One region of the Marivivens aquimaris genome, then DNA from elsewhere that is predicted to be linked to it. Evidence: riboswitches for the same ligand, from Rfam matches in the RefSeq annotation. Region 1 holds a riboswitch; each other region holds the start of a gene.
The links. Region 1 has a riboswitch for cobalamin ahead of IF204_RS04820 (aromatic ring-hydroxylating oxygenase subunit alpha). Riboswitches for the same ligand answer to the same signal wherever they lie in the genome.

Region 1 (7,057 bases):
CGGCCTTGGTGTCTTCGGCGGCCTGCGCGTTGGTGTGGTCGGTGCCGATCACATGGACGCCGCGGCGGGCCAGAGCGATAGCGGCAGAGCGGCAAAGGCCACGGCTGGCACCGGTGATGATTGCGATTTTCTGTTCTGAGGTGGTCATAGGGGTTTCCTCTTCGTTGCTGTGCCCCTTATGTGTTTGTTTGTGGCCTGCGAATAAGCCGCATATTTTTGTGAACAGCATTCGGGAATGTCGGATAATGGACCGGATAGACGCCATGCGCATTTTCGTGCGGATCGTGGAGCGGCAAAGCTTCGCCCGCGCCGCCGAGGATCTGCGCCTGCCTGCCTCCACCGCGACGGACGCAGTCAAAAGGCTGGAACAGCGGCTGGGCGTGCGGCTGCTGGAGCGCACCACGCGGCAGGTCCGCACCACGCTGGATGGTGAGGCGTACTATCAGCGCTGCCTGAACATCCTTGCCGAAATCGAAGAGGCGGAGGACGCCTTCAGCGGTGGTCAACCGCGCGGCATCCTGCGGGTCAGCTCGCTGGGCTCCACCGTGCGCGAACTGATCATGCCCGCTTTGCCCGAGTTCCTCGAAAAGTACCCTGAGCTGAGCCTCCACTTCAACGAGGCCGACCGCTTCGTCGATCTCGTGCGTGAAGGCATCGACTGCGTGATCCGCGGCGGTAATCTCGGGGAAAGCGATCTGGTGGGGCGTCAGGTCGCTCTGCTACCCGAAACGACGGTCGCGACGCCCGAATACTTCGCCAAGCACGGCACGCCTGAAAGCTGGGACAAGCTGGACGGCCACCACATCGTCGGCTTCCACTCCAGCGCCGTCGGCGGGGTGATCCCGTTCGATTTCACAGTGGACGGCCAGAGCCGCGAGGTCACTTTGCCCGCCCGCGTGACGGTCGAAGGGGTGGAGACGATGCGCGCCGCAGCCCTGCGCGGGCTTGGCCTCGTCCAGTTGCCGCGCCCGTCGATCGCCAAGGAAATCGCGGCGGGGCGGCTAGTCGAAGTGCTCACCGACACGCCGCCATCGCCGACGCCGGTGCATATCCTGTACCCGCAGAACAGACAGCTGAACCTGCGGGTACGGGTGTTCGTGGATTGGGTCGTGGAATTATTCCGCGACGTTTCAATCCATTAGGCTTCCACCTCGACGCGGCCAATAGGCTTGGAACAGCAGGCCAGAACGTAACCGTCCTCGACATCCTCGTCGGTGATACCGCCGTTGTGGACCATGTGCACCTGACCGGAGACCTTCTTGATCTTGCAGGTGCCGCACACGCCAAAGGTACAGCCCGACGGAATGTTGAGGCCCGCAGCACGTGCGGTGGTAAGCAGCGTGTCGTTCTCTGTGCAGGTCTGCGTGACCTCGGAGTGGGCAAAGACCACCTCGGCGCTGACAGTCTCGTCGGGGATGACGTCATCTTCCATCGGCGCGACATCGTCTTCCTCGGCGGGCTGGAAGCTTTCCTGATGGTAGCGCTCCATATCGAAGCCGAGGCCCACAAGCGCTTCTCGCACCGAATGCATGAAGCTTTCGGGGCCGCAGCAGAACACTTCGCGTTCCAGATAGTCAGGCGTGATTTGGCTGAGCATCAGCTGGTTGAAACGGCCCTGATAGCCAGTCCACGGACGGAACGGGTCTGTTTCCTTGACCACGAATTTCAGGTCGAGTTCGGGGAAACGGCTGGCCATATGCTCCAGACGCTGACGGAAGATGATCTCAGACGGGCGGCGGGCGCAGTTGATGAACATCACGTCCGCAGGGCGGCCACTGTCGAACATCCACGTGGTCATCGACACCATCGGCGTGATGCCCGAACCGGCAGAGATGAACAGGTATTTGTCCGACGGGTGGAAGTGGTTCGAAAACCGCCCCGCAGGCCCCATCGCAGTAATCCGCATCCCCGGCTTCAGGTGATCCAGCATCCAGCGCGTGCCCATGCTGCCTTCCTGCGCTTTCACAGTAATCGTCAGCGTGATCGGGCGGGAGGGCGAGGAAGAGATCGTATAGGTGCGGTAAAGCGGACCGCCCGGTACGGGCAGCTCCAGTGTAACGAACTGGCCAGGCACGTAGGAGAACAGCGCGCCCGAGGGCGCTTGGAAACAGAAGGTCGCGACGTTCGGCGCTTCAGGGATGACCGAAATGCATTCGAGCGGCTCGGACGCATCCCAGAACGTGACTGGCGCGGAGATATTGGGCTGGTGGAGTGTCATTCTGCTGCTACCGCAAGGTCGGTGGTTTCATCGGAAAGGGTCGCGCAATACCAGTTCACGAACTGGTTCACGCCATCCTCGTGCGAGGCAGAGTAGGGACCGGGCTCGTAAGCGGGCGAGTTGATGCCCTGCTGGTTGTTCTCTACGACTTCGCGGTCTTCGTCGTTGGTGTGGGTCCAGACATGAGTGAGCGTTTCGAGGTCGTAATCCACGCCCTCGACCGCATCTTTGTTCACAAGCCACGTGGTCTGCACTTCGGTCTGCTGCGGGCCAATCGGAGTCACGCGGAAGGTAATTGAGTGATCGGGCAGGAAGTGGTTCCACGTTGTCGGGTAGTGGAACATCAGGAGCGGGCCGGCATTGGCGACCGGCACGTTGCCGAGGAACTTCGACACCGCAGGCTTGCCGTTCATGGTGTAGCTGACTGCGCCGTCCAGCAGCGGCATACGCGCCACGCGGAACTGGCCGTCATCCGACATGCGGAAGCGCGACGGGATGCCAGCGGCTTCGTTCTGGCGGAAGTGGTTCTCGATCTTCTCGGGGAAAGAACCATCGGCGGACACACCGGTGATGCTCGGATCTTCGGGGTAGGTACGGCAAAGCGACGGGTGGTTGCCCGCACAGTGATAGCACTCGCGGTTGTTCTCCCACACGAGCTTCCAGTTGCCTTCTTCGATGATGGTCGACTGGAACGCGACCTTGGCGTTCGACAGATCGTGCGGCGCAAGGTAGGCGCCAGCCTTGTTCGCGAAGGTGTCGAAGTCCGGCGCTTCGTCGGCAATGCAGATGAACACGAGACCATTGAGAACGCGGCAGTGAACAGGCTTCAGACCGTGCTGGCGGGGATCGAACTCCGGTCCCATATCGCGGGCCCAAAGGAGTTTGCCGTCAAGGTCATAGGTCCACTGGTGGTAGGGACACACGAGCTTTGCCACTTGGCCGGTCTTGCCCTTGCAGATGATCGAACCACGGTGACGGCAGGTGTTGTGGAACGCACGGATTTCCTTGTCGGCGCCGCGCACCACGGTGATCGAATAGCTGCCGATCTTCTGGGTGATATAGCTGCCGGTCTTGGGCAGGGCGCAAGCGGGCGTGGCAAAGAGCCACTCGCGGGCAAAGATCTTTTCGATATCGAGATCGAAGATGCCCTGATCGTTATAGAAAGCCTGCGGCAGAGAATATCCCGGCTTACGCTGGGCGATGAGTTCGCGTGCTGTCTGACTTGCGTCCATTTTGATCTCCGAAGCCTGTAACAAGGCCGAAATAGGTATGGGCAGACAGCAGGAGACAACCGGCACGCAGAGGAGTTGCGCGACGCGAGCTCCGCCCCCACCGCCGCCCGCGGTTTGACGTAGTGTCCGGCTGGTTTCCGGGCTTGGACCTCAGAGTTGTAACGATGCCTTCCCGGGATGTCTCCTCCTCCCAGTGGCGTAATATCGTTACAATACAGTTCCTTACCGTTGCGGGGGCAGCGCCGGAATTACACCGGCTTCCCAATTATCGACCCCGCAATTTCCATCGCGAGGCCGCACCTGACATGTCGCTACCCTAGAAGAAGAGTGCTCCGAATCTGGTTCAATTCCGACTCTCGGATTGCAAAATGAGACGAAGGCGTCGCTGCGTTGCAGCTTTTTACGGTTTGCGGAACAGGCGGGCGGCTTCGAACACCTCGTCGAGTCTATCAAAGCGTTCCTTGGTGCGCGGCCAGTTCTCTTCCTGCACCGCGCCGATCAGCGTCTCCAGCAGCATCATGGTGGACACGTTGGAGTCCCACGCCGATGGGATCTCGACCCAGCACTGGAACACGTAGTCCGCCACGCTCGCCACGGGGGAGGCCCACTGGTCGGTTATGAGGATCACCGTCAGTTCACGTTCCTTGGCCAGTTCGGCAAGGCGCAGCAGGTTGGTCTCGTATCTGCGGATGTCGAACATCAGCAGCGTGTCGCCCTTTTTCATGTCCAGCACGTAGTGGGGCCATGTCGCGGAAGAGCTGGTCATATGGGTGACGCGCTCGCGGATCGCTTGGAAGTGGGTAAAGGCGTATTCCGCAAGCGCGCGGGTAATACGGCCACCCACAATATAGAGGCGGCCAGAGGTATCCGACATTTCCTTGGCCGCTTCATCGAATTTGTCGTGGTCGATATTGGACAGCGTCTGGCTGAGGTTCCGCGTCACCGCCTGCGAGAAACGGTTGAGCAGATGACTCTCGGGCGCTTCGGTCGCCCAATTGGCGCGGCGCTGCGTGGGGCCTTGGACCTTTGCCTGTAGTTCGGACAGCAAAGCCTGATGGAACTGGGGGAAGCCCTTGAAGCCCAGCTTGCCGACAGTTCGCGCGACTGTAGGCGTAGACACACCCGCATTCTGCGCCACCACGGTAATAGAGGCGATGCCCGCTGCGGGGTAATTCTCCAGCAGACGATTTGCGAACTTCTTCTCGGCGGTCGTGAGCACGCCGTAGTGCTCGCGGATCAGTTCACGGACCGTGGTGTTCTGCTGTGTCAACGCAGCCCCCGTTTTTTCCAGTGCTCCGAATTTAGGCATGACGCTGCGGAAATGGAAAGGGACCAGCGTCTCTCAAAGTGCCATCGGAAAAATATTGACAGAATTACGAACGCATGGAAACAATTTTACAAAACCACAGGGACACCAATGCGCAATCAAAGCGAAACCTCGCAGGATACGGCAGTGATCGTCGAAAACCCCATGGGGCAGGGCGGTGTGCTGATTCTGTGTGAGCACGCTTCGAACCATATCCCCGAATATCTGAACGGCTTGGGGCTGAGTGAGGCCGACCGCGTCAGTCATGCCGCTTGGGATCCCGGTGCGTTGCCAGTTGCCCGAATGTTGAGCACTGGACTGGATGCGCCGCTTGTTGCCTCCGGTATCTCGCGGCTTGTGTACGACTGTAACCGCCCGCCCGAAGCGCCGAGCGCGATGCCCGAGAAGTCCGAACTGATCGAAGTGCCGGGGAACCGTGCGCTGGATCAGGCCGAAAGGGACGCTCGCACCAAGGCGTACTATGAACCCTTCGTCGAGGCTGTCGCCAAGATGACAGAGGCCGCACAGCCCAAAGCCATTGTCACGATGCACACCTTCACGCCTGTTTATTACGGCGAGCCCCGCAGGACAGAGATCGGTATCCTTCATGACGCCGACACCCGCCTCGCTGATGCGATGCTGGCGGTAGAGACGGATCACCTTGTCGAACGGAACGAACCCTATGGCCCTAACGATGGGGTGACACACTCGCTCCGCATCCACGGGGTAGAGAAGGGCATCGCTAACGTGATGATCGAGGTCCGCAATGACCTCCTAGAGACCGAAGCGCAGCAGACCGCGATGGCAGAGACCCTGCTGACGATGCTGCGCCCCGCACTGGAACAACTGGAGGCACATGATGCCTAAAGTCATCAGGGGATACGTCCGCTTCGTGGACGCCATGAACCGCATCATCGGCCGCTTTGCCATGTACGGCATTTTCGCGCTGGTCGGCGTGCTGTTGTGGTCGTCGATCTCCAAAACGTTCTTCACGCCGTCCCTGTGGACGCTGGAGACCGCGCAATTCATCATGGTGGCCTACTACATCCTCGGCGGGCCGTATTCGATCCAGATGGGTTCGAACGTCCGCATGGACCTGTTCTACGGCGGTTGGACCCCGAAACAGAAAGCGTGGATGGACGGCTTTACCGTGTTCTTCCTGCTCTTCTACCTCGGCGTTCTGCTCTACGGCGCGCTGGGCTCGCTGGCTTATTCCATCGGTTATTTCGGAATGGAGCCGCTCGTTTTCTACAAAGACCTTATCGTCAGCTTCTTCACCGGCGGCCCCGATGCCGCGGTCGAACAGATGGGCTACCTCGAACGCAGCTCGACTGCATGGCGTCCGTACATCTGGCCGATCAAGCTGACCCTCGCGCTGGGCGTCTTCCTGATGATCCTGCAAGTCCTTGCCGAATTCTTCCGTGATATCGGCCGTATCCGCGGAGTCGAACTCTGATGTCACATGAAATGATCGCCCTTCTGATGTTCAGCGGCATGATGCTGATGCTCTTCACAGGGCAGCGCGTTTTTGGCGCCATCGGATTTATCGGAGCCATCGCCGGTCTGCTCCTCTGGGGGACCGGAGGCGTGGATGTCCCGTTCTCGGCTGCGATGAAGCTGATGAAGTGGTATCCGATGCTCACTCTGCCGATGTTCATCTTTATGGGCTACGTGTTGTCGGAATCCAAAATCGCCGACGACCTCTATAAGATGTTCCACGTCTGGATGGGGCCCGTGCGCGGCGGTCTGGCCATTGGTACCATCGGTCTGATGGTTCTGATCTCTGCCATGAACGGTCTGTCGGTCGCGGGTATGGCTATCGGTGCCACCATCGCGCTGCCCGAACTGCTGAAGCGGAACTACGACAAGATCATGGTGACGGGGGTGATCCAAGCGGGGTCATCTCTCGGGATCTTGGTGCCGCCCTCGGTCGTTCTGGTGCTCTACGCCATGATCGCCCGCCAGCCGGTTGGCCAGTTGTGGCTCGCTGGCGTGGTGCCCGGCCTCATGATGGCCGCGCTGTTCATCATCTACATCTACATCCGCTGCCGCATTAACCCGTCGCTGGGACCGGCACTGCCCGAGGAAGAGCGTCAGGTCTCACGCGCCGAAAAGCTCCGCCTGCTGCGCGCTGGCATCCTCCCGCTGGTAATCTTCGCGACGATGATGGTGCCCTTCGTCAACGGTTGGACCTCGCTCGTCGAAAGCTCCGCTATCGGCGCGATGGCTGCCTTTGTTGCCGCTGTCCTCAAGGGCCGCATGACCAAGGAAGTGTTCGAGACCTCCGTTCGCCAGACGCTC
Region 2 (7,057 bases), 2.1 Mb from region 1:
AGGCCGGCGCCTTGGACGAGGGCACGGTAGAAGACAACCGGAACGACGGGCGCGCCTTCGATCCATGCTTCTTTCAGATCGGTAAGGTTTGCTTGGCCAAGGCCCGGCCAGTAGATGCCTGCACGCAGGAGGGGAGAAGCGGCGGCAGGCTTTTCACCGCCGTCCAGCATGGATTTGGCGTAGGCGAGGAAGTTGGTGGCGTTCTGTGGGCCGCCTTCGACGAGGTAGCTCCAGAGAGCGTCGTAGTCTGCGCCACTCACCGTCGAAAGGCTGCGCAGTTCCTGATCGGGCTTGTCGTCACCGGGGAGGGCAGCGAACGGAATGCCGGCCTCGTAGAGGCGGGCGGCATATTGTTCGAGGCCGTATTTCCAGTAGCCCGCGCCGCCCAGAACCCGCGCGATGACCAGCCGCGATTTCGTTGCGCAATTGTCGAGGTGCAGGTCCACCGACATCGGATGCATCAGGTTCATCAGGCTGGCGAGACGCAGGTCCGGCGCGTCCTGCATTTCGGCACGCGCTTCGGACAGGGCAGCAAGTTCCGTATCGGCGGCGGTAATCACCACAATGTCGGCGGGCGTCTGTCCGAGGTCGACTGGCTCTTTATCGTCCACGTTTCCGGGTGTCGCAGCGAGCAGGTGCATTGTATCGGGCCTTTAATTCGGGCATCAGCGCGGCAAAGGAGCCACATCATGGTTGATTATAGTAAGTTCGGACCTTCGACCGGTCGCAAAGGTTTTCCGCGCCACAAGGAACACAACTCCAAAGGCACGGACAAGAACCCATTCGCCGGTCGGAACGACAAGAGCGCTCTGCTCGAGCGGATGAAGAAAGCCGCCGACAAGGGTGAGCAGAAAGACGATTAATCCGTCAGAGGTTTTTCCATGAAAATGGAAGACTTCGCATCGGGATAATCTCCGAACGGGCCGCAGCGGGTGAAGCCGTGGCGCTCGTAAACGCGGTGGGCTGCATGCAGCAGGTTACCAGTTTCGAGTTTCAGCCACGGCAGACCTTCGGCGCGGGCTTCGTCCTCGATCTGGCGCAGGATCGCGCTTGCGATCCCTTTGCCGCGCGCGGCCTCGTTCGTGAACATCGACTTCACTTCGCCATAGCCATCCTTGATGGACAGCGCGCCGGTGCCAAGAATGGTGTCGCCTTCGCGCGCGGTGAAGAAGCGGATGCTGTCCACACAGAGATCATCGATATCGAGGTAGAAGTTGTCCTCTGGCGGGAACAGCGACTGCATCAGCGCGTGCGACGACTTGAGCAAAGCCGTCGCCTGCGGATGATGCGGACTGTTCTTCTCGACGAAGATCATGCCGACAGAGCTTCGGTGATCGCCGCCTGATCGAGCCCAGCTTCACCGATAACGACGAGGCGCGTGCTGCGCTCGCCGCTGAACGGCTGGTCGAAGTAGGTTTCGATACGCGGTCCGACAGCTTGTAGCGTTTGGCGCATCGGCTTGCCTTCGACAGCGACAAAGCCCTTCAGGCGCAGGATGTCGTGTGCCTTGATCACGTCGACGACCTTGGCCGAGAACGCCTTGGCGTCGGCAACTTCGCCGAGGGTCACGACGAACGACTCAAATTCGTCGTGGCCGTGCTCGTGTTCGTGGTCATGATCGTCGTGGTCGTCATCATCGTGGTGATGGTGGTGGTGCACTTCGTGACGGGCTTCGAGGTCGTTTTCAGCGCCGATGCCTTGGCCCAGCAGAACGTCGACAGGAAGCGCGCCCATGGTGGCTTTGACCACCTGAACACCGTCACGGCTTTCGCCTTTCAGTTTGGCGGTCAGCGCTTCAGCTTCGTCGGCGGTCAGCAGGTCGGTCTTGTTGACGACGATCATGTCGGCGCAAGCGATCTGGTCTTCGAACAACTCCGAAAGCGGGGTTTCGTGGTCGAGGTTCTCGTCCAGTTTGCGCTGGGCATCGACGGCTTCGACGCTGTGCGCGAAACGACCTTCGGTCACGGCCTTGCCGTCAACAACGGTCACAACGCCATCGACGGTCACTTTGGTCGAGATACCCGGCCAGTTGAACGCGCGGACCAGCGGCTGCGGCAGGGCGAGGCCCGAGGTTTCGATGACAATGTGGTCCGGCTTGTTCTCGCGCTCGAGCAGCTTTTCCATCGTCGGAATAAAGTCGTCGGCCACGGTGCAGCAGATGCAGCCGTTCGACAGCTCCATCACGTCCTCTTCGGTGCAGGTCTCTTCGCCGCAGCCCTTGAGGATGTCGCCGTCTACGCCGAGGTCACCGAATTCGTTGATGATCAGCGCGATGCGCTTGCCGTTGGCGTTCTGCAGCATGTGACGGATCAGCGTGGTTTTACCTGCGCCAAGGAAACCGGTCACAACAGTTGCGGGGATTTTAGCGGCCATAATTCTCTCTTTCATCGTCCGTCACACCCGACGGCATGGTTATATCCGGCGCGGTCGGTCTCCTGGCTCGCGGGTCAAGGCGTTTTCCTGCCTTCCCGAGCGGACCCAGTGGCGGAGTGGAAAACGCTCTCCGCATACAGTCGCGGGGGCGGCTGCGGATTTGGCCTTCCGGAGGGGATCCGGCCTTACCGCATTCCCGGTTATCCTCGGATGCTTTGCACCACGGAAGAGGCACCGTGCGGCGTCTTTGTGCGCTTTGTTTTGCTGGGGCGTCAAGGCGGATTGCGACAGCATCGCGCGCAGGAACGGCGGTATGAATGCACCAAAGCTGCCTGCGTTCAGGCCGTAATTCTGTCGATATATTGTGGATAAGTGGGGTGCGGATAGCAGATTGTGGGCAGTTTCGTTGACTCGCCGCCGATCTGCCGTCCAACTTGAGTGTAACGGAATCAGTTAGGTGACCACGTGAAGTTCAACAAACTGCGGCTCAACGGTTTCAAAAGCTTTGTCGACCCGACAGAGCTGGTGATTGCCGAAGGTCTGACCGGTGTGGTCGGGCCGAACGGGTGCGGAAAGTCGAACCTCCTTGAGGCACTGCGCTGGGTCATGGGTGAAAACCGCCCTAAGGCGATGCGCGGCGGCGGTATGGAAGACGTGATCTTCGCCGGAACCACCAAGCGTCCCGCCCGCAACTTTGCCGAGGTCGCGCTGGTCATCGATAACGCGGACCGCCTCGCGCCCGCTGCGTTCAACGATCAGGACAATCTCGAAATCGTGCGCCGTATCACGCGTGATATTGGCTCGGCCTACAAGGTCGGCACCAAGGAAGTCCGCGCTCGTGACGTGCAGATGCTGTTTGCAGATGCGTCCACCGGTGCGCACTCGCCCGCGCTTGTTCGTCAGGGCCAGATCTCCGAACTCATCAACGCCAAGCCCAAGGCCCGCCGCCGCATCCTCGAAGAGGCCGCCGGTATCTCGGGCCTCTATCAGCGACGTCACGAAGCAGAACTGAAGCTGAAAGCGGCGGAGCAAAACCTCGAACGTGTCGATGATGTGGTCGAACAGCTGGCGAACCAGCTTCAGCAACTCGCCCGTCAGGCCCGTCAGGCCGCCCGCTACCGCGAGATCGGCGAGAACCTTCGCAAGTCGGAAGGGATGCTCCTCTACCGCCGCTGGAAAGAGGCCGAGGATGCCCGCCTTGCCGCTGTTGCCGCGCTGCGCGAACAAACTGTCTCTGCTTCGCAGGCCGAAAGCGCTGCCCGTGCCGCCACTGCCGCCCGCGTGAAATACGAGGACGGAATGCCGAAGGTCCGCGAGGAAGAAGCGATTGCCGGTGCCGTGCTGCAACGTCTTCAGGTTCAGCGCGACTCGCTCAAAGAACAGGAGCAACGCGCACTCGAACGTATCCAGACGCTGAAAAACCGCATCGACCAGCTTGCCCGCGACATGGAGCGCGAGGCTGGGCTGAACACGGATGCTGTCGAAACCATTGATCGCCTTGAGTGGGAGCAGCGCGAGATCGCCAAGGCCAACGAGGGCCAACCCGAGCGGTTCGAGATCGCTCAGGAGGCCGCCCGCGATGCTGCGTCCGTCATGCAGGAGCGCGAGGCTGAGCTGTCAGAACGGACCGAAGATGTTGCCCGCCTTGCTGCACGTCACCAATCGACGCAGCGCCTGATCGAAGACTGCCGTAAGACGCTGGCCAAAGCTGACGCCGATGCAGAGCGCGCCAAGGCTGCGCTTGTCGATGCGGAGGCTGCGCTGGCCAAGGCTGAGTCTGATTTCGAAGCGGCGACCGAAGCCGAGGAAGTCGCGCAGGCCACCGCCGAACGTGCCGAAGAAACCCTCGCCGAAGCTGAAGCAGCGCGTGCCGACATTCAGCAACGCGAAGCGGATGCACGAGCGCTCCGGTCCTCGGCCGAAGGCGAAGCCAATGCGCTGCGTGCTGAGGTTGCCGGTCTGGCCAAGCTGGTGGAGCGCGAAAGTGGCGGCGACGGGCAGGTGCTCGATCTGCTCACCGTGCGTTCTGGCTATGAAAAAGCGCTGGGCGCGTCGTTGGCTGATGACCTCCGCGCGCCTGCCATCACCGCTGACAAAGTGTCGGGTTGGGCCGAGCTGAGCGCCTATGCGAACCCGCAGCCGCTTCCCGCTGGAGTGCAACCGCTGGCCGAAGTGGTCGATGTTCCCGCCGTTCTGGCCCGCCGCATCGCGCAGGTCGGGCTGGTAGCCCAAGCGGATGGTGCACGCCTTCAGGACCAACTGCTGCCTGGTCAGCGCCTCGTCAGTGTCGAAGGCGACCTCTGGCGTTGGGACGGTTTCCGCGCCGGTGCGGAGGATGCGCCTTCGGCAGCCGCACTACGTCTTCAGCAGATCAACCGCCTGAGCAGCTTGCGCGAAAACCTCGAAACCGCCGAGGAACGCGCCGAGGATGCACGCGAGTCGCACGAAGCGCTGGTCGCGCGCCTGAGCGATCTGACGCAAGCCGACCAGATGGCCCGTATGGCCCGCCGCAATGCCGACCAACAGGTGGCTGATGCAGGCCGCGCTTTATCGCGTGCCGAGGCTGACCGCAACCTCGCCGAGGGCAAGCGCGAGACCTCGCAGTTGGCTCTGCAGCGCCATCAGGAAGAGGCCAACGATGCCCGCCGCGCAATGGTCGAGGCAGAGCGTCAGTCAGGCGATCTGGCCGACCTCGATGATGCGCGCTCTGGTATCGAAGACCTCAAGATGATGGTCGAAGCCGCGCGAATGACCATGATGACCCGCCGCGCAGCCGCCGACGAAGTGCGCCGCGAGGGCGATGCGCGGACCAAGCGCCTACAAGAGATCACTAAGGAAATCAGTGGTTGGCGGCACCGACTCGACACCGCATCGAAGCGGACGCAGGAGCTTGAGGACCGCAAGGTCGAGAGCGAAGAGGAGCTCTATGAAGCTGCCGCGCAGCCCGAAGAGATCGCCGAGAAGCGCGACGAACTGATGGACGCCATTGCCGAGGCTGAAGAGCGCCGGAGCGAGGCCGCCGACAAGCTTGCCGATGCAGAGACTGGTCTGCGTGACGCCCAGTTTGCCGAACGGGACTCCGAACGACTTGCGTCCGAAGCCCGCGAGGCCCGTGCCCGCGCCGACGCCCGCAACGAGGCCGCCCGCGAGACGGTCCATGCAGCCGCTGAACGTATCCGCGAGGATCTGGAAACCACGCCGGAGAAGCTGTTCGAAACGCTGGACATGACGCTTGAGGAAATCCCGAATTCCCACGAATTAGAGTCTCAAGTGAACGCTTATAAGCGCCAGCGCGATGCTCTCGGCGCCGTGAATCTGCGGGCCGAAGAGGACGCGGTCGAGGTGCAGACCGAGCATGATACACTGGTCGGCGAAAAGGCCGACCTCGAAGAGGCGATCAAGGCTCTGCGTCAGGGGATTTTCGGTCTGAACAAGGAAGGTCGCGAGCGCCTTTTGACCGCGTTCGAGCAGGTGAACGAGAACTTCTCCAACCTGTTCCGCCACCTGTTCGGCGGCGGTGAAGCGAAGCTGGTTCTGGTGGAGTCCGACGACCCGCTCGAAGCCGGTCTCGAGATCATGTGCCAGCCGCCGGGCAAGAAACTATCGACGCTTTCGCTGCTGTCGGGCGGCGAGCAGACCCTGACCGCGCTGGCGCTGATCTTTGGTGTGTTCCTCGCGAACCCCGCCCCGATCTGTGTGCTGGACGAGGTCGACGCGCCGCTCGACGATGCCAATGTGACCCGTTTCTGCGATATGCTGGACGAGATGACGCGCCGCACGCAGACCCGCTTCCTGACCATCACGCACCACGCGGTGACGATGGCCCGCATGGACCGTCTGTTCGGTGTAACGATGGCCGAGCAGGGCGTCAGTCAGCTTGTTTCGGTCGACCTTAAACGCGCAGAGGCGATGGTCGCATAAAGCCGCATCGCGGCAACCTTGGTCGGCAGGTCGAGGTCGATATCTTTCAGTAACCCGCGATCCATACAGATCGACACCTTGTCCACGTCCATCGCTGCGACTGTCTGGTAGAAGTGGTCGAGCTCGTCTGCGCTCGCTTCCGACAGGATTTGGAGCAACTCCGGCACGCCAAGATACGCGCCTGTTTTGGCGCGGCCGGGGAGCCTTGCCTTCCAATCCGCTGGATCGTGCGCGTGGAAATGCAGCAGCGGCATCTCCTCGGTAAAGGGGTATCCCTTCACTCGCTTGCCGTCGATCAGGGCGGTGTGGATACGGACCTCCAGCCCCTCGATGCCTTTGCGATAGAACGATTTCCCTACCGAATGGCTGAGGCTCCCGCGTTTCATAATTGGCGCGTAATCCTCGAACACGGCATAGAAGAGCTCGCGCTGCTCTTTCCAGAGGATCGGCGCGCGGAACAGATGCGCGTCGAAAACACCGCCGTTTTTCGGGGAATGGATGGCCTCCCATGGGCGCATTCTGACAACGGGCGACGCGTCATCCGCACGGTCAAGGACAGCTGCGACAGGCTCGCTCGGATAGATGAATTCGTCGCCGTCCATGTGGGCGAGCCAATCGACTTCGCCGCGGTCGTAGATGCTTTGGGCGTTGCGGGTCTGGCGGCCCTCGATCTTGATCGGCCGCCCACCGCGTGCCTCCCAGTGGGACGCATCGCAGCGGATGACCGTCAGGCCCTTGATCCCGTCGACCGCATCAGCAGCGG
Region 3 (7,057 bases), 2.2 Mb from region 1:
TTTTCCTCCTATCGACGACCTTACCTCTGATGGGCTTTGGTCGGGAAACCCGTGGAAATGACCGCAGATTGCGGCCCCCCTCCGCACGGGTTAGACTTCAATAGGGGATGAACCTGTCATGAACCTGTCAAACGGTCATGACGTGGGATAATCGGCGGAGGATAGTGCGAATGAGGGTTCTTCTGGTGGAAGACACCACTGACCTTGCCGAAGGCGTGGCCGCCCATTTCGCGCGTATCGGGATTGCTTGCGATCTTGCCCCTACACTGGAGTCCGCCCGCGATTTCCGCGCAGTGCAGAGCTACGACGCCACGGTGCTGGACATCAATTTGCCCGACGGCTCCGGCCTTGCGTTGCTGAACGAGATGCGCGGGGCAGGGGACCGGACGCCGGTTCTGATGCTGACAGCTTTGGTCTCCGTCGATGACAGGGTCGGTGCCTTGGACCTAGGCGCGGACGATTATCTGGTCAAACCTTTCGATCAACGCGAACTGGAGGCGCGCCTGCGTGCGCTCGTTCGTCGTGATGCCGATCAAAAGGGTGGGGATCTGCAACTCGGCCCGCTGTCATTTTCGCCCGCGAACCTGACGGCGACGCTTGGCGATAAGCGTCTGGATTTGACACGGCGAGAGGCGGCGCTGCTTGGCGTCCTGATGCGTCATCCCAATCAGATCATGTCGAAGACGCGCCTCTACGACTCGCTGTTCAGTTTCGAGGACGCCGATGTCGGTGTGAACGCGATCGAGCTCTACACCGCCCGCCTCCGCAAAAAGCTCGCGGGGAGCGGTGTGTCGATCTTTACCCAGCGCGGCGTCGGCTACCGGATCGGGCTAGATGAGCAGGAATAGCCGCCCGCGCAGCCTCGTCACCCGTCTGACGGCTGCGGTATTCTTTATCCTTTTGGCCGGCGGTCTGCTCGTCGCGGGAGCGACGTTCTACAACGGTCAGCAGGCGGCGCGGACGGCATTCGATCGCGTTCTTGTCGGCGCAGCTAGTGACATCGCCGAATCCATCCGCATTCAGGACGGATGGCCCATCGTTGACCTTCCCGTCTCCGCTTTTGAGCTGCTGGCACAGGCCCCCGACGATCGCATCTACTACTCCGTTCGCGGCCCGGGCGGCACGGCGATCACTGGCCTTGGCGGGGACGTCCTGCTGGATGCGCCGCGCACCAACACCCAGCCCGTTTTTATCAACGACGCATTGCAGGGCGAGGAGGCGCGCTTCGTCGTCCTCCCCCGCATTTTTGCCGAGCGCGATTTTTCGGGCGAGATCACGGTCATCGTCGGCCAGACCCTACGTGCCCGCCGCGATATGGCGCTCAACCTGATGATCGACGCGCTCTGGCCGATGGCTCTTGCAGGGGCGGCTCTGCTTGTCTTCGCATGGTTCGCCATTCGCTCTGCCATGCGCCCGCTTGAAGCTGTGTCCGACGACCTGACCCACCGCGACCCCTATGACCTGACGCCGATGTCGACCGAAGGAATGCCGCGCGAGCCGAAGGTCATGCTCGATGCGATGAACCGCTTCATGGGGCGCCTCGACAATCAGTTCGATGCGATGCGGAACGTGATTTCCGACACGGCTCACCAGCTTAGGACGCCCGTTGCCGCCATTCGCGTGCTGGCCGAAACCACGTTGGAAGAGCAGGACCAGACCGCCCGCGATCGCGCGATGGAGCGTCTCTTGCTCCGCACACGTTCACTGGGCACGCTGCTTGATCAGCTTCTCTCCCGCGCTTTGGTCATTCATCGCACCGAGGCGGCTCCCCGCGTGGAATTCGATCTGCGCGAAGTCGCCCTCGATATCATTGAGCGTCGCGACCACGATCTGCTCGCCCCCGACAAAGAGGTCCGCCTGATTATCGGAGAGGATCCCGTCCCCGTCTCCACCGACGAATTCTCGGTCGGCGAGGCCGCGAAAAACCTGCTGTCGAACGCTTTGAAATACGGAAAGGCGCCTGTGCTGATCGGTGTCGACCATATCGGCAATGAAGCTTCGATCTGGGTGCAGGACACAGGCGCCGGGCCGGATGACGCGATCATCGACCGGCTCGGTCAGCGCTTCGCTCGCTCGGTCAACAGCCGCGAAGAAAGCATCGGTCTCGGGTTGTCCATTGTCGCCAGCGTGGCGTCGGCCTTCGATGGTCGTGTCGATATGCGCAAGAACGAGGAGGGCTTCCGGATCTCGCTCGTCCTTCCTGCCCGCACGAAAGGTCCATCCGTATGAGGCTCATTCTCGCGTTTCTCCTCATCTTTCCTTTCACGCTTCAGGCGCAGGAGGCGACGCAGACTTTCGGCTCCGGCCCCCAGATTTTCCGTCTCCGCTCGACTACCGATATCGACATCCTTGGCCCAGTGATCGCGCTCTTTGCAGAATTGAACCCGGGCATCACGGTCAATTTTGAACAGTGGGGATCAAACGCGCTGTTCGAAAATAGCCGCACCGCTTGCGAAGGTGGCGATGACCCCGCCGACGTGGTGTTTTCCTCCGCCGTGCAGCAGATGGTCTGGCTGGTGAATGCGTCTTGTGCGCGGCCATACACATCGGCGCTGACCACCGCGCTGCCTGACACACGCCGCTGGCGGAACGAGCTTTGGGGCATCACACAAGAACCCGCGGTCATCGTCTACAATCGCGATCAGATCAAAGGTGCCGACGTCCCGCGCACCCGCTTTGCCCTGCTTGACCTTATGCGGACACGGCCTTCCGACCTGCGGGGCCGGATTGCGACCTATGACATCACCGAATCCGGCCTCGGGTTTCTGTTCGCCCACAGCGACAGTCTGGAGGCGTCCACCTTCGGCGCGATGCTCGAAGGCTTCTCCCGCGTTGGAGCCGTCGCGACCTGCTGTTCGGCGGAGATCATTGACGGCGTCGCGTCGGGCCGTTTCCAGATCGCCTACAACGTCCTCGGCTCTTATGCCGCCAGCAACGAGCGCCCGAACGTCGGCATCATCACGCCCGAGGATTACACGCTGATCCTCTCGCGCGGTTTCATGATTCCCAACAATGCCCGCCAGCCGCAGATCGCTGAGCGCCTACTGGATTTTCTGCTGGACGAAGAGGCACAGCAAATGCTCGCGGATGTCGGCCTACGCATGGCGCACGCGCCCGAAGAAACCGGAATGCCCGTCAGCGCCCGCCGCCCGATTGCGCTGTCTCCGACGCTCCTGATCGCGATGGATCAGGGCCAAAGGCGCCAACTCTTCGCGCTCTGGTCCAGTGCGTTTGAGCCAGATGTTCCGTGATAAGTGGCGACCCCTGAAGGAATCGAACCCTCAACCTGCGGATTAGAAGTCCGCTGCTCTATCCAATTGAGCTAAGGGGCCGCAACGGGCGGCGAGCCGCCCGAGTTCGGGGAATACCCGTGGTCATTGGGGGAGGCAAGGGAAATGCCTTGCCTCAAAGCCCGTCAGTTCGCCTCTGCTGCAGCGACAGCGCGATTGGCCATTTCGAGGATCGCCTCGCGGCTGTCGGCGATGGCGAGGAACAGGGCGTTGTGGCAGAACTTCGCGCCTTTGACGCCAGAAGCCTCCTCCAGCGCTTCATCGGTCAGGCCCGCCCATGCTGCGGGAAGGTCGGCGCGCTGCTCGAAGGTGTCTCCGCCAACGCGGATGCCCGACAGGGACCAGTCGGTGTCACGCGGCGCGATGACGAAGAGCAAGTGATCGGCGCCAGCGCGCTCGACTGCGGGGCGGAACGGCATACCCATCGGCAATTCGAGCACGCGGCCTTCGCCGGCGTCCTCGATGGCTTTCATCACAATGGATTCGGCGCGGCGCTTGGCGGCTTTGTTCTTGATCGACGCTTCAACGAAAGCGCGGGCGACGATCAGCGCCTCTGCAAAGGCTTCGTCGTCGGCGCCCGGGGTGCGGTTGTCGAAAACGGGCTTCAGGCTTTCCAGAAGGACGGGCAGGGTGAGGCTGGAAAAATGCGGACCTGCGATCGAGGGGTTCACCACGCCGTTGTCCATCAGGTCGATCGGTAGAACGAAGCCTTTGTCGAAGGACTTCCAGATCGTCTCGATATCATCCTCAGGCACGCCAGAGGCGCGCAGGTATTCCTCGCCGAAGTGCTTCCAGACCAGACCGAAGGAACTGTACGGCTGTTCATCTTCGCGCAGCGGCGAAGGGCGTTGGTGGTGGTCGAAAATCATCGCATCGGCGACGTAGTCACGGCCCACGTCATAGATGATCTTTCCTTCGCCCGGGATGATCCACTCGGGGTCGCGGCTCCGGACGATCTTGGCCTCGGGGTAGAGGCGGGTAAGAATCACGGAGGACAGAAGCTCGTCGGCGTGGAAGCCGCCGGAGTGGGTCACGAGGTATTGGATGGTCATGGAAATAGGCGCCAGTGCAATTCGGATAGGCAGGGACTAGGCCTGCGCGGGTCGCGCGGAACCTAGCCGAGGCAAAACCCTATGACAAACAGATAGAAAATTCATCACTGACGCGAGCGACGCGCCCTGCGTCGTGTTCGACCATTGACAGGGCACCCGAATAAAGCGAACACAGTTGATGTGACCGGTTCTGCCGCATCCGACTACGATGGGGTGGAAGCAAAAGGGAATACGGTGAGGCGTACCCAACAGGGACCGAGACCGTAGCTGCCCCCGCAACTGTGAGCGGTGAGCGTGTCCGACGATGCCACTGGGATTTCCCGGGAAGGCCGGACAACGCGACGACCCGCGAGCCAGGAGACCTGCCGCCACATGGTCCTTGACCGGACCTTCTGACCGGACGCCGGGGTGAGCGTCTGGCCCGGAGTGGCAAAAAACCGTTTCGCGCCTGTATCCCCGTCAGTCCCTTCATAACGCTTGGCTTTGCCTTGCGCGTCATTTGGAGGACGACACATTGAAGAAACTCTTGCTGGCATCTTTTGCAGCAACATGTCTGGCGCAGACCGCGTCGGCACACTTTTTACTTCCCTACACCGACCAGACCCAGATCGAGCGTCCCGGCGATGTGCCGATGCAGCTCATCTTCTGGCATCCGTTCGAAAACGGCTTTGTCATGGATCTGGCGGAGCCCGAAGAATTCTACGTCATTCACAGCGGTGAAAAGACCGACCTGATGGACACTCTAAAGCAAACGAGCTTCGAGGGTTCGCAGAATGCCGGCCAATCCTATCAGGCCAGCGTGCCCGTGAAGCGTTCGGGTGACTATGTCGTCGTGACGGTGCCGCAGCCCTACTACGAAGACACCGAAGACAAATACATCCAGCAGTTCACCAAGGTCATGCTGAACCGCAACGGCCTGCCGACCGATTGGAGCGAGGTTCTGGACCTCCCCGCAGAGATCCAGCCGCTTAACAAACCCTACAATATGATCGTCGGCTCCACCTTCTCGGGCCGTGTCCTCGCTGATGGCGAGCCTGTTGCAGGCGTCGAGATCGAAGTCGAATACGTGGCCGCCGTGCCGGACATGGCGCAGTCGTCCACCACTACACCGAGCGTCACCACGATGCCAGGCGGAGCGGTCGTCGCGATCAGTGATGCCAACGGTTACTTCACCTTCGGCGTGCCGCGCGCCGGCTGGTGGGGCTTTGCCGCGCTGGGCGCAGGCAAGACGACCGAATTCGACGGCAAAGAACTCAGCCAGGACGCAGTGATCTGGGTCCACGCCTACGAGATGGAGTAAAGAGAATGCATATCCTTGATGGTGCCCTCACGACCCCAGTTCTTTTCGGCGGAGCGGCCCTGACCGTCGCCGGTATCGGCATCGGCCTGAATAAACTGACACTGGAACGCATCCCCGCCGCAGGGGTGCTGTCCGCCTCGTTCTTTGTCGCCTCGCTCATTCACGTGCCGATCGGCGTGTCCTCTGTTCACCTGATCCTCAACGGCCTCGCAGGTCTGATCCTCGGCTGGGCGGCGTTCCCTGCACTGTTCGTGGGTCTGCTTTTGCAAGCCGTGTTCTTCGGCTTTGGCGGGATCACCGTGCTCGGCGTCAACGCGATCAACATCGCTGGCCCTGCGGTTCTGACGGGCTTGCTGTTCCGTCAGCTGATCGAAAGCAGCACGCCCAACATGGCTTCGATCTGGGCAGGTTTCGCTGGCGCCTTCTCTATCGCCCTCACTACCATCATGGTCGGCCTGTCGCTCGCGCTTTCGGGTGAGGAGTTCATCCCCGCCGCCTACGCCGTCTTCTGGGCCCACATCCCGATCATGGTCGTCGAAGGCCTGCTGACCGGCGCTGCGGTGTACCTCGTGCGCAAGGTGCGGCCCGATCTGTTCCTTGCCGTGAGCGGTGCGTAATCCGATGCGGGCATATCTACTGGCCGCCGCGATTGCGCTGGCCCCGCTGCCTGCGCTTGCGCACAAGGTCATCTTTGGCGTGTTCCCGTCCGGCGACATGATCGAAGGCGAGCTGGGTTTTTCCAATGGCGACATGGCCGTCGATCAACTGGTCGAGGTCTTCGATCAGAATGGCGAAAAGCTGGGCGAAGCGACCACCGACGCGGACGGTTTCTTTGTCTATCAGCCGAGCGAAGCCATCACCCACGTTTTCCGCGCCGACCTTGGCGCGGGCCACGTCGGTGAGGTCGAAATGCCTGCTGCCGAAGTTGGCGAAATTCTCGGCATCGCCGCCGAAGAAGAAGCGCTGCGCGAGGCTGCACCAGTGGTCTCCGATGGTGCGGGCGGCGTGACCGTTGCCGCGCTGACGCTGGAGGAAAAGCTCGCAATTGCAGAGATCGTGCGCGACGAAATCCGTCCGCTCCGCCGCGAGATCACTGCCTATAAAGAGCACAACAACCTCCAGACCATTCTGGGCGGTCTGGGCTATATCGTCGGTCTCTTCGGGGTCGGCTTCTACTTCGCGGCCCGCCGCAAATTGGCCGCCTGACCGATGTCGCAACCCCTTTTGGCCGCCGGTAGTGAGAAGAGTACGAGCGACAGCCTTTTGTCGCGCGGCTCGCTGGCTGCGCTCGACCCGCGTATGCGGATCGTGGTCGCAGCCGTCTACGCTATCGTCGTAGTGAGCCTTTCGGACTTCGCTGCGCTGGGCCTCGCTCTTGCGTTCGCGTTCTGCCTCCTGCCGCTGTCCGGTCTGCC

Region 2: it holds a riboswitch for cobalamin, as region 1 does, so the genes downstream of both, cobW (cobalamin biosynthesis protein CobW) here and IF204_RS04820 (aromatic ring-hydroxylating oxygenase subunit alpha) in region 1, are expected to answer to the same signal.
Region 3: it holds a riboswitch for cobalamin, as region 1 does, so the genes downstream of both, IF204_RS15635 (DUF4198 domain-containing protein) here and IF204_RS04820 (aromatic ring-hydroxylating oxygenase subunit alpha) in region 1, are expected to answer to the same signal.

Annotation. Positions count from the first base shown of each region.
Region 1 is NZ_JADBGB010000001.1:954,514-961,570, forward strand. Features, by position in the region: gene IF204_RS04805 (SDR family NAD(P)-dependent oxidoreductase) at 1-148, opposite strand, end outside; gene IF204_RS04810 (LysR family transcriptional regulator) at 264-1,142, shown strand; gene IF204_RS04815 (hybrid-cluster NAD(P)-dependent oxidoreductase) at 1,139-2,218, opposite strand; gene IF204_RS04820 (aromatic ring-hydroxylating oxygenase subunit alpha) at 2,215-3,450, opposite strand; cobalamin riboswitch at 3,562-3,769, opposite strand; gene IF204_RS04825 (MurR/RpiR family transcriptional regulator) at 3,851-4,759, opposite strand; gene IF204_RS04830 (N-formylglutamate amidohydrolase) at 4,868-5,623, shown strand; gene IF204_RS04835 (TRAP transporter small permease subunit) at 5,616-6,212, shown strand; gene IF204_RS04840 (TRAP transporter large permease) at 6,212-7,057, shown strand, end outside.
Region 2 is NZ_JADBGB010000001.1:3,018,429-3,025,485, forward strand. Features, by position in the region: gene cobN (cobaltochelatase subunit CobN) at 1-641, opposite strand, end outside; gene IF204_RS14915 (hypothetical protein) at 690-863, shown strand; gene IF204_RS14920 (GNAT family N-acetyltransferase) at 860-1,315, opposite strand; gene cobW (cobalamin biosynthesis protein CobW) at 1,312-2,373, opposite strand; cobalamin riboswitch at 2,409-2,627, opposite strand; gene smc (chromosome segregation protein SMC) at 2,839-6,294, shown strand; gene IF204_RS14935 (glycosyltransferase family 2 protein) at 6,246-7,057, opposite strand, start outside.
Region 3 is NZ_JADBGB010000001.1:3,142,469-3,149,525, forward strand. Features, by position in the region: gene IF204_RS15610 (response regulator transcription factor) at 171-848, shown strand; gene IF204_RS15615 (sensor histidine kinase) at 835-2,229, shown strand; gene IF204_RS15620 (ABC transporter substrate-binding protein) at 2,226-3,251, shown strand; tRNA gene IF204_RS15625 (tRNA-Arg) at 3,256-3,332, opposite strand; gene IF204_RS15630 (MYG1 family protein) at 3,416-4,342, opposite strand; cobalamin riboswitch at 4,510-4,726, shown strand; gene IF204_RS15635 (DUF4198 domain-containing protein) at 4,857-5,642, shown strand; gene cbiM (cobalt transporter CbiM) at 5,648-6,259, shown strand; gene IF204_RS15645 (cobalt ABC transporter permease) at 6,264-6,848, shown strand; gene cbiQ (cobalt ECF transporter T component CbiQ) at 6,852-7,057, shown strand, end outside.